Regions from separate parts of the Mesorhizobium sp. C264A genome, predicted to be linked through region 3. Evidence: predicted binding sites of a transcription regulator. Region 3 holds the regulator's gene; each other region holds the start of a gene.
The links. Region 3 encodes LexA, which represses DNA repair genes until DNA is damaged. Its sites were predicted from a motif close to TGTTCNNNNTGTGTTCNG; they were not measured.
Positions count from the first base shown of each region.

Region 1: a site for LexA is predicted at 1,217-1,234, ahead of NKL04_RS16710 (PA0069 family radical SAM protein). Genes of this name have one in related genera too.
Region 2: a site for LexA is predicted at 1,723-1,740, ahead of recA (recombinase RecA). Genes of this name have one in related genera too.

Region 1 covers NZ_JAMYVY010000001.1:3,377,523-3,380,798, forward strand. The annotation lists gene NKL04_RS16700 (hypothetical protein) at 1-402, opposite strand, end outside; gene NKL04_RS16705 (glycosyltransferase) at 655-1,158, opposite strand; gene NKL04_RS16710 (PA0069 family radical SAM protein) at 1,309-2,463, shown strand; gene rnhB (ribonuclease HII) at 2,618-3,276, shown strand, end outside.
Region 2 covers NZ_JAMYVY010000001.1:2,055,569-2,058,844, forward strand. The annotation lists gene alaS (alanine--tRNA ligase) at 1-289, opposite strand, end outside; gene recA (recombinase RecA) at 561-1,664, opposite strand; gene NKL04_RS10190 (carbohydrate kinase family protein) at 1,948-2,892, shown strand; gene NKL04_RS10195 (pseudouridine-5'-phosphate glycosidase) at 2,963-3,276, shown strand, end outside.
Region 3 covers NZ_JAMYVY010000001.1:1,815,941-1,819,216, reverse strand. The annotation lists gene NKL04_RS08920 (ComEC/Rec2 family competence protein) at 1-1,341, shown strand, start outside; gene lexA (transcriptional repressor LexA) at 1,335-2,117, opposite strand; gene NKL04_RS08910 (GntR family transcriptional regulator) at 2,323-3,087, opposite strand; gene kynU (kynureninase) at 3,255-3,276, shown strand, end outside.

The sequences.
Region 1 (3,276 bases), 1.6 Mb from region 3:
TGCGTGTTCTCCGGGCATGAATTCGAGCCGGCGGTCGAAATTGCCGAAGCACGGCGTGCTCTGAGCAAAGCTGGCGATCTCTTCGTGGATTGCCTGCGGAAGGACCAGTCCGGAGAACAGGCCATCGGTGCGCAGCGCCGCGACGATCGACTTGAGGTCGACGCCCCTGAACATCGTCGCTCCGGCACTCTGCGCGGGGCGCGCGGCTTTGGCGCCAAGCCAGTGCAGCTTGCGCGCCGGCATGGTGCGGGCAAGCACGAACATCGGCAGCCATGCGGGATTTTCGCGCAGGTCGGACAGATAGGTCGGGATACGCACCGCAATGCGGCGGAGCAGGCTGCCGTTGCGGGCAATGGCTTCCAGACTGGGGGCGCCGGATTTGTCAGGGGACGAAAGGTTCATCGGGGTCCTCAGATATGAACGGCAGCAACGACGACGCGGCGCTTGCTTACCGCTCCGGCACTACCCAAACCCCGATATCCCGCATCAACGGAATGCTAATCCCGCGTCAGCTTTTGTGCAATGCACAATAGCTTTTTGCGGCGAAAAAGAGGGATGGTGCTGCGACCGTGCCAATGCGGATGAGACGCCGACGCTGCCCCTCATCCGCCCTTCGGGCACCTTCTCCCCGTGAACGGGGAAAAGGAAGAAACATCACTTCTTCGGCGCCAGCCAGATTTCGGCGTCGAGCCGCCTGGTGGCGAGACCGCGCGCAAGGGCTTCGGCGCTGTGCGCGTTCTTCGACAGGGCAGCGGCCTGGCGCTTGCTGATGACCAGCCCTTCGGCCAGCGCCCGGTTGCCCGAAAACACCCGTGACAGGAACGGCGTGCGGCTGCCGCGCGCACGGCAAAAGCGCGCCGGCATGGTTTGCCGCGCCGTGTGAGCGACAACGTCGTCGATCCAGCCCTCCGCCAGCCTTGCGCCGGGTTCCAGAAACAGCAGCCAGTCACCCTTCGCCTGCCTGATTCCCGCGGCAATGCCGCCGGCCACGAAGTGGCAGCCGGCATGATCGGCAACCCGATGCGTCTGGTCGGTCGAGCCGGTGTCGCAGACGATGACATCGCGCACCACGCCCTCGACCGCGCCGCCGATCAACGAGGCGAGCGTGCGGGCAAGGCCTTCTTCGTCATCCCGGGTTTCGATGAGAACGCTGAGCATTTTTAGCCGAATAGCGGAAAGCCCGGCGCAGCGCCAGTTTTGCATGGCCCAACGAAAAAGTTCTTGCTTTGTTCTCATCAGCGAAATAGGATTATTTTCATGAACAGAGCGATTCGACAGCCAGCCGACAGTCCTTGGGAAAGGGCCAAAATGGAACATATCGTGCGTGCGGACATTGCTGCTTTCGGAGCAGGGCGAGCCGAGATGGCCAATGCGATGATCGAACAGAGCGGCATGCGCGTCCGTCCGGATCGCAACCGCGGCCGTTCCGCGGGCATCAACCCGTCCGGCCGGTTCGAGCCGGTCAGCCGGCATGTGTTCGACGACGGCTGGAATTCGCTGGAGGAATTGCCGCCGTTCAAGACCGAAGTGCAGGTCGAGAAGCCGCGCACCATCATCACCCGCAACGAATCGCCCGACATTTCCTTCGACCGCTCGATCAACCCCTATCGCGGCTGCGAGCATGGCTGCGTCTATTGTTTCGCCCGGCCGACGCATTCCTTCATGGGCCTGTCGCCGGGGCTGGATTTCGAAGCGAAGCTGTTTGCCAAGCCGGATGCGGCGCGGCTGCTCGACAAGGAACTGTCGAAGGATGGCTATCAGCCGCGCACCATCGCGATCGGCACCAACACCGATCCCTACCAGCCGATCGAGAAACAATACCGGATCATGCGCGAGATCCTCGAAGTGCTGGAGGCGCGCGGCCATCCGGTCGGCATCGTCACCAAATCCCATCTGGTGACGCGCGACATCGACATCTTGTCGCGCATGGCCGAACGGGGCTTGGCCAAGGTGGCGCTGTCGGTGACGACGATGGACCGCATGCTGGCGCGCACCATGGAGCCACGCGCGTCGACGCCGACCAAGCGGCTTGAGGCGATCCGGCAGCTTTCCGATGCCGGCATCCCGGCCTCTGTCATGGTGGCGCCGATCATTCCCGGCCTGACCGACCAGGAGATGGAGCGCATCCTCGATTCGGCACGCGCCGCAGGCGCCCGCGAGGCCGGCTATGTCATCCTGCGCCTGCCGCTCGAGGTGGCGCCGATCTTCAAGGACTGGCTGCTGCGCCATTATCCCGACCGCTACCGGCACGTGATGTCGCTGATCCGTTCGATGCGCGACGGCAAGGACTATGATTCGGAATGGGGCAAGCGGATGAAAGGCGCCGGCCCCTATGCCTGGCAGATCGGCCGGCGCTTCGAGATCACGGCCAAGCGGCTCGGCCTCAACGCCGAGCGGCGCACCCTCCGAACCGACCAGTTTGTCGCCGCCGCCAAGGCGACCGAGCAGCTGATGCTGCTCTGAGAGTAGCGCCTGCCCTGCCCTCGTGGTTGGCAGGCGACCCAAGAATCCCGTCCGGCCTGTCCCCCGGCCTGCAGACGGTGCCCTCCCGGTCTTGCCCCACTCGACCCTGGAGGGACTTGCGGAGAATCGGAGCCGATGCGAACCTCGCCGCAACATGGCTCGCGCGCGTTCCGATTCTCCGCTTCTTTTAGAAATCGTCGAAAAGCCCGACTTCTCCTTCGAGACGAAGGCGATGGCTGAAGGCCTGTGGCCGGTGGCAGGCATGGACGAGGCCGGCCGCGGTCCGCTGGCCGGGCCGGTGGTGGCGGCGGCGGTGATCCTCGATCCCGCCAACATTCCCGACGGGCTAGACGATTCCAAACGGCTCAACCATTTGCAGCGCGAGGCGCTGTTCCTGAAAATCCTGGGGTCAGCGCTCGGCGTGTCGATGGCCTCGGTCAGCGCCGAAGGCATTGACGGCAGCAATATCCTCAAGGCCAGCCTGGAAGCCATGCGCCGCGCCCTTGCCGGCCTGCCGATCCAGGCGAAGCTGGCGCTGGCCGATGGCCGCGATGTGCCGCCGGGCCTCCTCTGCGAAGGCCGCGCGCTGATCAAGGGCGACCAGCGCTCGCAATCGATCGCCGCCGCCTCGATCGTCGCCAAGGTGATGCGCGACCGCATGATGTGCGGCTGCGGCAGCCACCACGAACGCTACGGGTTCGAAGTCCACATGGGCTACGCCACCGTGCGGCACCGCACCGCGATCGAAGCGCATGGTCCGGTGGCAAGGCTGCACCGGGCGTCATTCGCGCCGTTCAGGCTGGGTGGAGTTGA
Region 2 (3,276 bases), 240 kb from region 3:
AGAAATTGCCGAGCATTTCGAAGAAGGTCAGATGGCGCGCGGTGTAGCCGACATTGTCGAGGTCGTTGTGCTTGCCGCCGGCGCGCACGCTTTTCTGCGCAGTGGTGGCGCGCGAATAGGACCGCTTCTCCAGGCCGGTGAAGACGTTCTTGAACTGCACCATGCCGGCATTGGTGAACATCAGCGTCGGGTCGTTGCGCGGCACCAGCGGGCTCGAGGCCACGACCTCGTGGCCCTCCTTGCGGAAATAGTCGAGGAATGTCGACCGGATCTCGTTCACGCCACTCATGAGTGCTGCCTTTTCGCGAAAACCGCCGGCACGGCCGGCGGACACTGGTCTCTGCTTTTTAGAAGATTGACTTGGCCTTTTAGCGGGCACGCCCCACCCTGTCCAGAAACACGGAATTGGGCCAATCCGGCAACTGCCAAGCCGGCTTCACGCTGCCCAAAAACGAAAACCGCCGGCGCGAAGGCCGGCGGTTTGAAACGCAATACTAAAGAACTCGGTTACTTAAGCATCGGATAATAGACTGGATTTATGGCCGAACTCTGGCCGTGCCCTACATGGCGCCGGATTCTTCCTCGAAGCCGTCGTCGCTTTCGCCGCGCTCGGGGCCACCATTTTCAAGAAATTTCTCGGCGATCAGCCCGGCATTCTGCCGCAGCGCAAGTTCGATCTCACGCGCCGTGTCGGGATTGTCGCGCAGGAACAGTTTGGCGTTTTCGCGACCTTGGCCGAGACGCTGCGAATTGTAGGAGAACCAGGCGCCGGACTTCTCGACCACGCCGGCCTTGACGCCGAGATCGACCAGTTCGCCGGTCTTGGAGACGCCCTCGCCATACATGATGTCGAACTCGACCACCTTGAAGGGCGGCGCCAGCTTGTTCTTGACCACCTTGACCCGGGTCTGGTTGCCGACGACCTCGTCGCGGTCCTTGACCGAGCCGATGCGGCGGATGTCGAGGCGCACCGAAGCGTAGAATTTCAGCGCGTTGCCGCCGGTCGTGGTTTCCGGCGAACCGAACATGACGCCGATCTTCATGCGGATCTGGTTGATGAAGATGACCATGGTGTTGGAGCGCGAGATCGAGGCGGTCAGCTTGCGCAGCGCCTGGCTCATCAGACGAGCCTGGAGACCGGGCAGCGAATCGCCCATCTCGCCCTCGATTTCAGCGCGCGGCGTCAGGGCGGCCACCGAATCGACCACCAGAACGTCGATGGCGCCGGAACGCACCAGCGTGTCGCAGATTTCCAGTGCCTGCTCGCCGGTGTCCGGCTGCGAGATCAAGAGGTTTTCCAGATCGACGCCGAGCTTGCGGGCATAGACCGGGTCGAGCGCATGCTCGGCATCGACGAAGGCGCAGATACCGCCCTTCTTCTGGGCTTCGGCAACTGTGTGCAGCGCCAGTGTCGTCTTGCCCGAGCTTTCCGGCCCGTAGATCTCGACAATGCGGCCGCGCGGCAGGCCACCGACGCCAAGCGCGATGTCGAGGCCAAGCGATCCGGTCGGCACGGTTTCAATCTCGACGACCTGCTCGTTGGCGCCCAGCCGCATGATCGAGCCCTTGCCGAAGGCGCGCTCGATTTGCGACAGCGCCGCGTCCAGAGCCTTTGATTTGTCCACCGCTTTGTCCTCTACAAGCCGCAAAGTATTCTGAGCCATGATACATCACCCCTTGGTCGTCAATGAAGGCCGGACAATCCGTAATCCCTGCCCTATTTGTACCTTTTTTGTTCTCGTTTGGCAAGAGGGGTCAAATATCTGAAAAGCAATCTTTATCCGGATTTGTTCTTTTTTTGTCTCATGGTTTCGTTTCCGGATGTATCCACCATTGGGCCAGGCGCTCCGGCGGTTTGGCTCCGCCCGAATCGCTGGCTTGCTTGCGAAGCTCCGTCGCACAGCCTAGCGCTTGTCTGGTTCGAATAACAAAGGTCATATCGCCTACATGGTGAAATCAGCAAAAATACTGGCGGTGGGCGGCGCCCATATCGACCGGCGCGGTCAGGTGTCCGGTGCTTACGTGCCGGCGGCGTCCAACCCCGGCACGATGCGCGAGGATGTCGGCGGCGGCGTCTTCAACGCGCTGCGCAGCCTCGTGCGGCGCGGCGTCTCGGCCTCGCTTTTGTCGGTGCGCGGCGGCGATGCCTCGGCCGAGACGGTTGCGCGCGCCATCACTGAGGCCGGCATTGCCGATCTGTCGGCGGTGTTCCTCGACCGCACCACGCCGAGCTACACGGCGCTGATCGATCGCGACGGCGAGCTGATCACCGGCTTTGCCGATATGGCGCTCTACGATTTGGCGTTCCCCAAGCAGATCCGCCGCTCCAAGGTGCGCGAGGTGGTCGCCGAGGCCGATGCGGTGCTCTGCGACGCCAATCTGCCATCAACGGCGCTGGAGCGGCTGGTGGGGCTCGCCGCCGGCAAGCCGGTGTTCGCCATCGCCATTTCGCCGGCCAAGGTGGTGCGGCTGATACCGGTGCTGAAGGAACTCGCGCAGGTCTTCATGAACCGGCGCGAGGCCATGGTGCTGGCCGGCGTCGATGCCAATGCCACCGAGCGCGAGACCGTCGACGGACTGCGCTGCAGCGGCCTCACCAGTGGCGTGGTGACGGCGGGCGACGGCCCGGTGCTGGGATTCGACGAAGCCGGCGCCTTCTCTATCCTGCCGCCGGCGCCGAGAAAAGTCGCCGACGTCACCGGCGCCGGCGACGCGCTGGCCGGCGCCACCATCGCTGCCCTGCTGCGCGGCCTGCCCCTGCGCCAGGCATTGCGCGAGGGCGTTGCCGCCGCCACGCTGGCCATTGAAAGCGCCGACGCGGTTCCGGCCTTCACGATTGCGACCTTCACCGAGGCACTGGCTCTTGTGCCCGACGCGCAGGAAATGGCATGAGGGCGGCCAATTGCCATTGCCGGAGCGCGACGTCCAAGCGGACGCGCGGATCTCCGGATCGGAGACCATCATGACACCGCAAAGCGCCCGCCCCTTCATCGACCTCCACGCGCCCGTGGCCGAGGCGCTCGCCGCTGGCCGCCCCGTCGTGGCGCTGGAAAGCACCATCATCACCCATGGCATGCCTTACCCCGACAATGGCGCCATGGCCGCCAATGTCGAAAAGATAATCCTGGACAATGGCGCGGTGCCGGCGACGATCGCCGTGGTCGCCGGCCGCATCAAGATCGGGCTTTCCGACGGCGAGCGCGAGTCGCTGGCGATGACCGGCGACGCCATGAAGCTGTCGCGCGCCGATCTCGGCTTTGCGGTGGCGCAAGGCCG
Region 3 (3,276 bases):
CGCCCAGTCAAGAAATATGCAGCAGTGGCAGCACTCGTCTCCATCGCCGCCTATCTCGTTATTTCAGGCGTCGTGGTTGCCGCCGAGCGCAGCTTCATCATGCTGGCGGTCATGCTTGTCGCCGTGCTGTTTGATCGCGCCGCACTCACCATGCGCAATCTGGCGATCTCCGCCATCGCCGTCATCCTGGTGTCGCCGCACGAGGTGGTCGGTCCCAGCTTCCAGATGTCGTTTGCCGCCACCGCCGCCCTTGTCGGCGCCTATGCCGGCTGGGCCGATTACCGCGCCGACAAGGTGAGAACGCCGCTGGCAAAGCGCTCCTTCGTCGGCTTCCTGTCGCGAAAATTCGCGCTGGCCATGGGCGGCCTCGCCATGACCTCGATCATCGCCGGCAGTGCAACCTTGCTGTTCGCCATCTGGCATTTTCAGCGTGTGTCGCCGCTCAGCCTGATCGCCAATCTGGCCGTGATGCCGATTGTTTCGTTGATCGTCATGCCCTTTGCCGTGCTCAGCGCACTGGCGATGCCGTTCGGCGCCGACGGGCCGTTCCTCTATGTGATGGGCAAGGGTCTGATGGCGATGATCGCTATATCGGCCTGGATTTCCGAGCGCTCGCCGGTCGACGCCGTCGGGCTGATCTCCATCCGCTCGGTGCTGTTGGTGGCGGTCGCCCTCGTCATCGCCACCATGGCCACCACCTGGCTCAGGCTGGCGGCCGTGCCTTTCGCGCTGGCCGGCCTGTTGACGGTGCCGCAGGTGCTTACGCCCGACGTGCTCATATCCGAGGACGCACATCTGGTGGCCATGCCGATAGGTGGCGGCGAACTCGCCCTCAACCGCGAACGCTCCAACGAATTCACCACGGACAATTGGAAACGGGCGCTGCGGGCCGAAACCATTATCCCGCCCGAGATTTTCGAGGCAACAGATACGCGGTTCGATCTCGATCCGCTCGATCTGCCGCCCGGGTCGCCCTTCTATTGCATGGGCGATCTCTGTATCGCCCGACACCCTTCCGGAGCCATTGTAGCCCTTGCCAAAGACCGCAAGACGGCGCGGCCGGCCTGTGCCTTCGCTAGCCTGATCGTCATCGATGACGCCACGGCCTACAATCCGTGCCGCGACCCGCTGGTGCTGGTCGTGACGAAGAAACAGCTGGCCCGCGACGGCAGCGCCGCCGTCTTCTTCGATCCGCAATCGGCAGCTGCAGCGCCAACCATCCGCTTCGCCGTCGACAAGCCGTATCGCCCCTGGCACGAGCAGCGCCGCTTCTCCCGCGAAGCGCGCGGCCTGCCGCCTTACAACCAGCGTGAAAAGTACAAACCCAAGCCGGCTCAGTAGCGCCGGATCAATCCGACAAGCTTGCCCTGCACCTTCACCCTGTCCGGTCCAAAAATGCGGGTCTCGTAGGCCGGGTTGGCGGCTTCCAGGGCGATCGAGGCGCCCTTGCGGCGGAAGCGTTTCAGGGTCGCTTCCTCATCGTCGACCAACGCCACCACGATCTCGCCGGGGCTGGCTGTGTCGGCATTGCGGATGATGACCGTGTCGCCATCGAAAATGCCGGCCTCGATCATCGAATCGCCCTTGACCTCGAGCGCGTAGTGTTCACCGCCCATGATCATGTCAGGCGGCACCGAGATCGAATGGGTCTGATGCTGGATGGCGTCGATCGGCACACCGGCAGCAATGCGTCCCATCACCGGGATCGACACCGCCGAAACGGCGTCGTCATTGCCGGCCGACATCGAACGCGACGGCGAGCCCGGCTTGATCTGGCGGCCGATACCGCCTTGGCCCATCGCGCCTTGTCCCTGGCCGCCTTGCCCTTGGCCGGTTTGACCAAGACTGCCCTGAATGACGCTCGGCGAAAACTTCCTCGCCGCATTGAGGCCTGGTGCGATCGAGTCGGGCAGCCGCAGCACTTCCAGCGCGCGCGCCCGGTTCGGCAGCCGGCGAATGAAACCGCGCTCCTCAAGCGCCGTGATCAGGCGGTGGATGCCGGACTTGGAGGCGAGGTCAAGCGCTTCCTTCATCTCATCGAAGGACGGCGGGATTCCGCTCTCCTTCAGGCGTTCATGGATGAACATCAGAAGCTCATGTTGTTTGCGCGTCAGCATCGCGGCCCCCAGGGGTTCTGAAACCAGAATCAGAAAAAACAAACCCAGAACAAACACTATCTGTTCCAGTTGTGTTCCGCAACCTTTTAAAGTTTAATGAATGTGTTGACGTTTTGTTCAGCGTGACGTTCGGCACCGCGAGCGGCGCTCGTAGTCGTTGGCCGGCAACGGGGTGAAACGAAGACAAAGTGCCCTGCGTCGTCGGCTACGATCGCCGCTTCCTTTTCGGATGGGGCTGCGCAGCATCCGCGCCGGGTTCACTCTGGGCATAGACCTGCAGCGTGTAGCCGATGTGAGCGGTCATCAGAGTTTTCGCACGTTCGACGTCGCGATCGAGGGCCGCTTCCATCAGGGCGGTATGGTGTTCGATCGCCACGGCGTCGCGCAGGGCCGCCACGGCCTTCCGGTGGCCATCCGTGCGGCCGGCGGCGGCGCGCAGCGTCGGGGCCAGACCCAGAAAGCGGTGATGGCGATGCAATTGGTCGGAAATCGTCGCATTGAAGCGCAGCAGCCAGCTGGATGTCGCGGCACTGAGCAGCGCCGCATGGAAGGCATCGTGTTTTTCGTACCACGCGTCGACCGCATCATCCGATGGATCGTCGAGAACAGACCCGCACCGTGAGAGACGATAGTGGGCGGCAACGACCGCGTCTTCCCACTCACGGTCGCCCTCCTCGATCGATTCCACCAGCAGGGGCAGTTCGACCACCAGCCGCGCACGCGCCAAATCCTCGAGCTCCGCCCGAGAGACGGGAGCGACCGCAAACCCGCGGTTGCTGATGGCGGTCACAAGCCGTTCCGCCTCCAGCCGCGACAGCGCCTCGCGCAACGGCGTCCAGCCGATGCCGTAGGTGTTGCGCAGCGTGCTCAGCTTCAACGGCGCGGCAGGCGCCAGCCGGGTCGCAAGAATATCGCGCCTGAGCAGGCGATAGGCCGCTTCCGTCTTCGAGGTCTGCTCGTCATCCAGCATCGTGATCCATCAGATATAAACGCTCGGCGGATCATTATATATCAAAGCCTTTCAATGGGTGAATTATATATAATGTTTGACAGTTCAAGGGCGACCACTCAAGATCGCCGGCATGTTTGGGCGGCAGGCTCCGCCGCGCGCGTTTGTCCATGGAGGGGCGCCGGATCATGAGCACGACACCCGATCTCG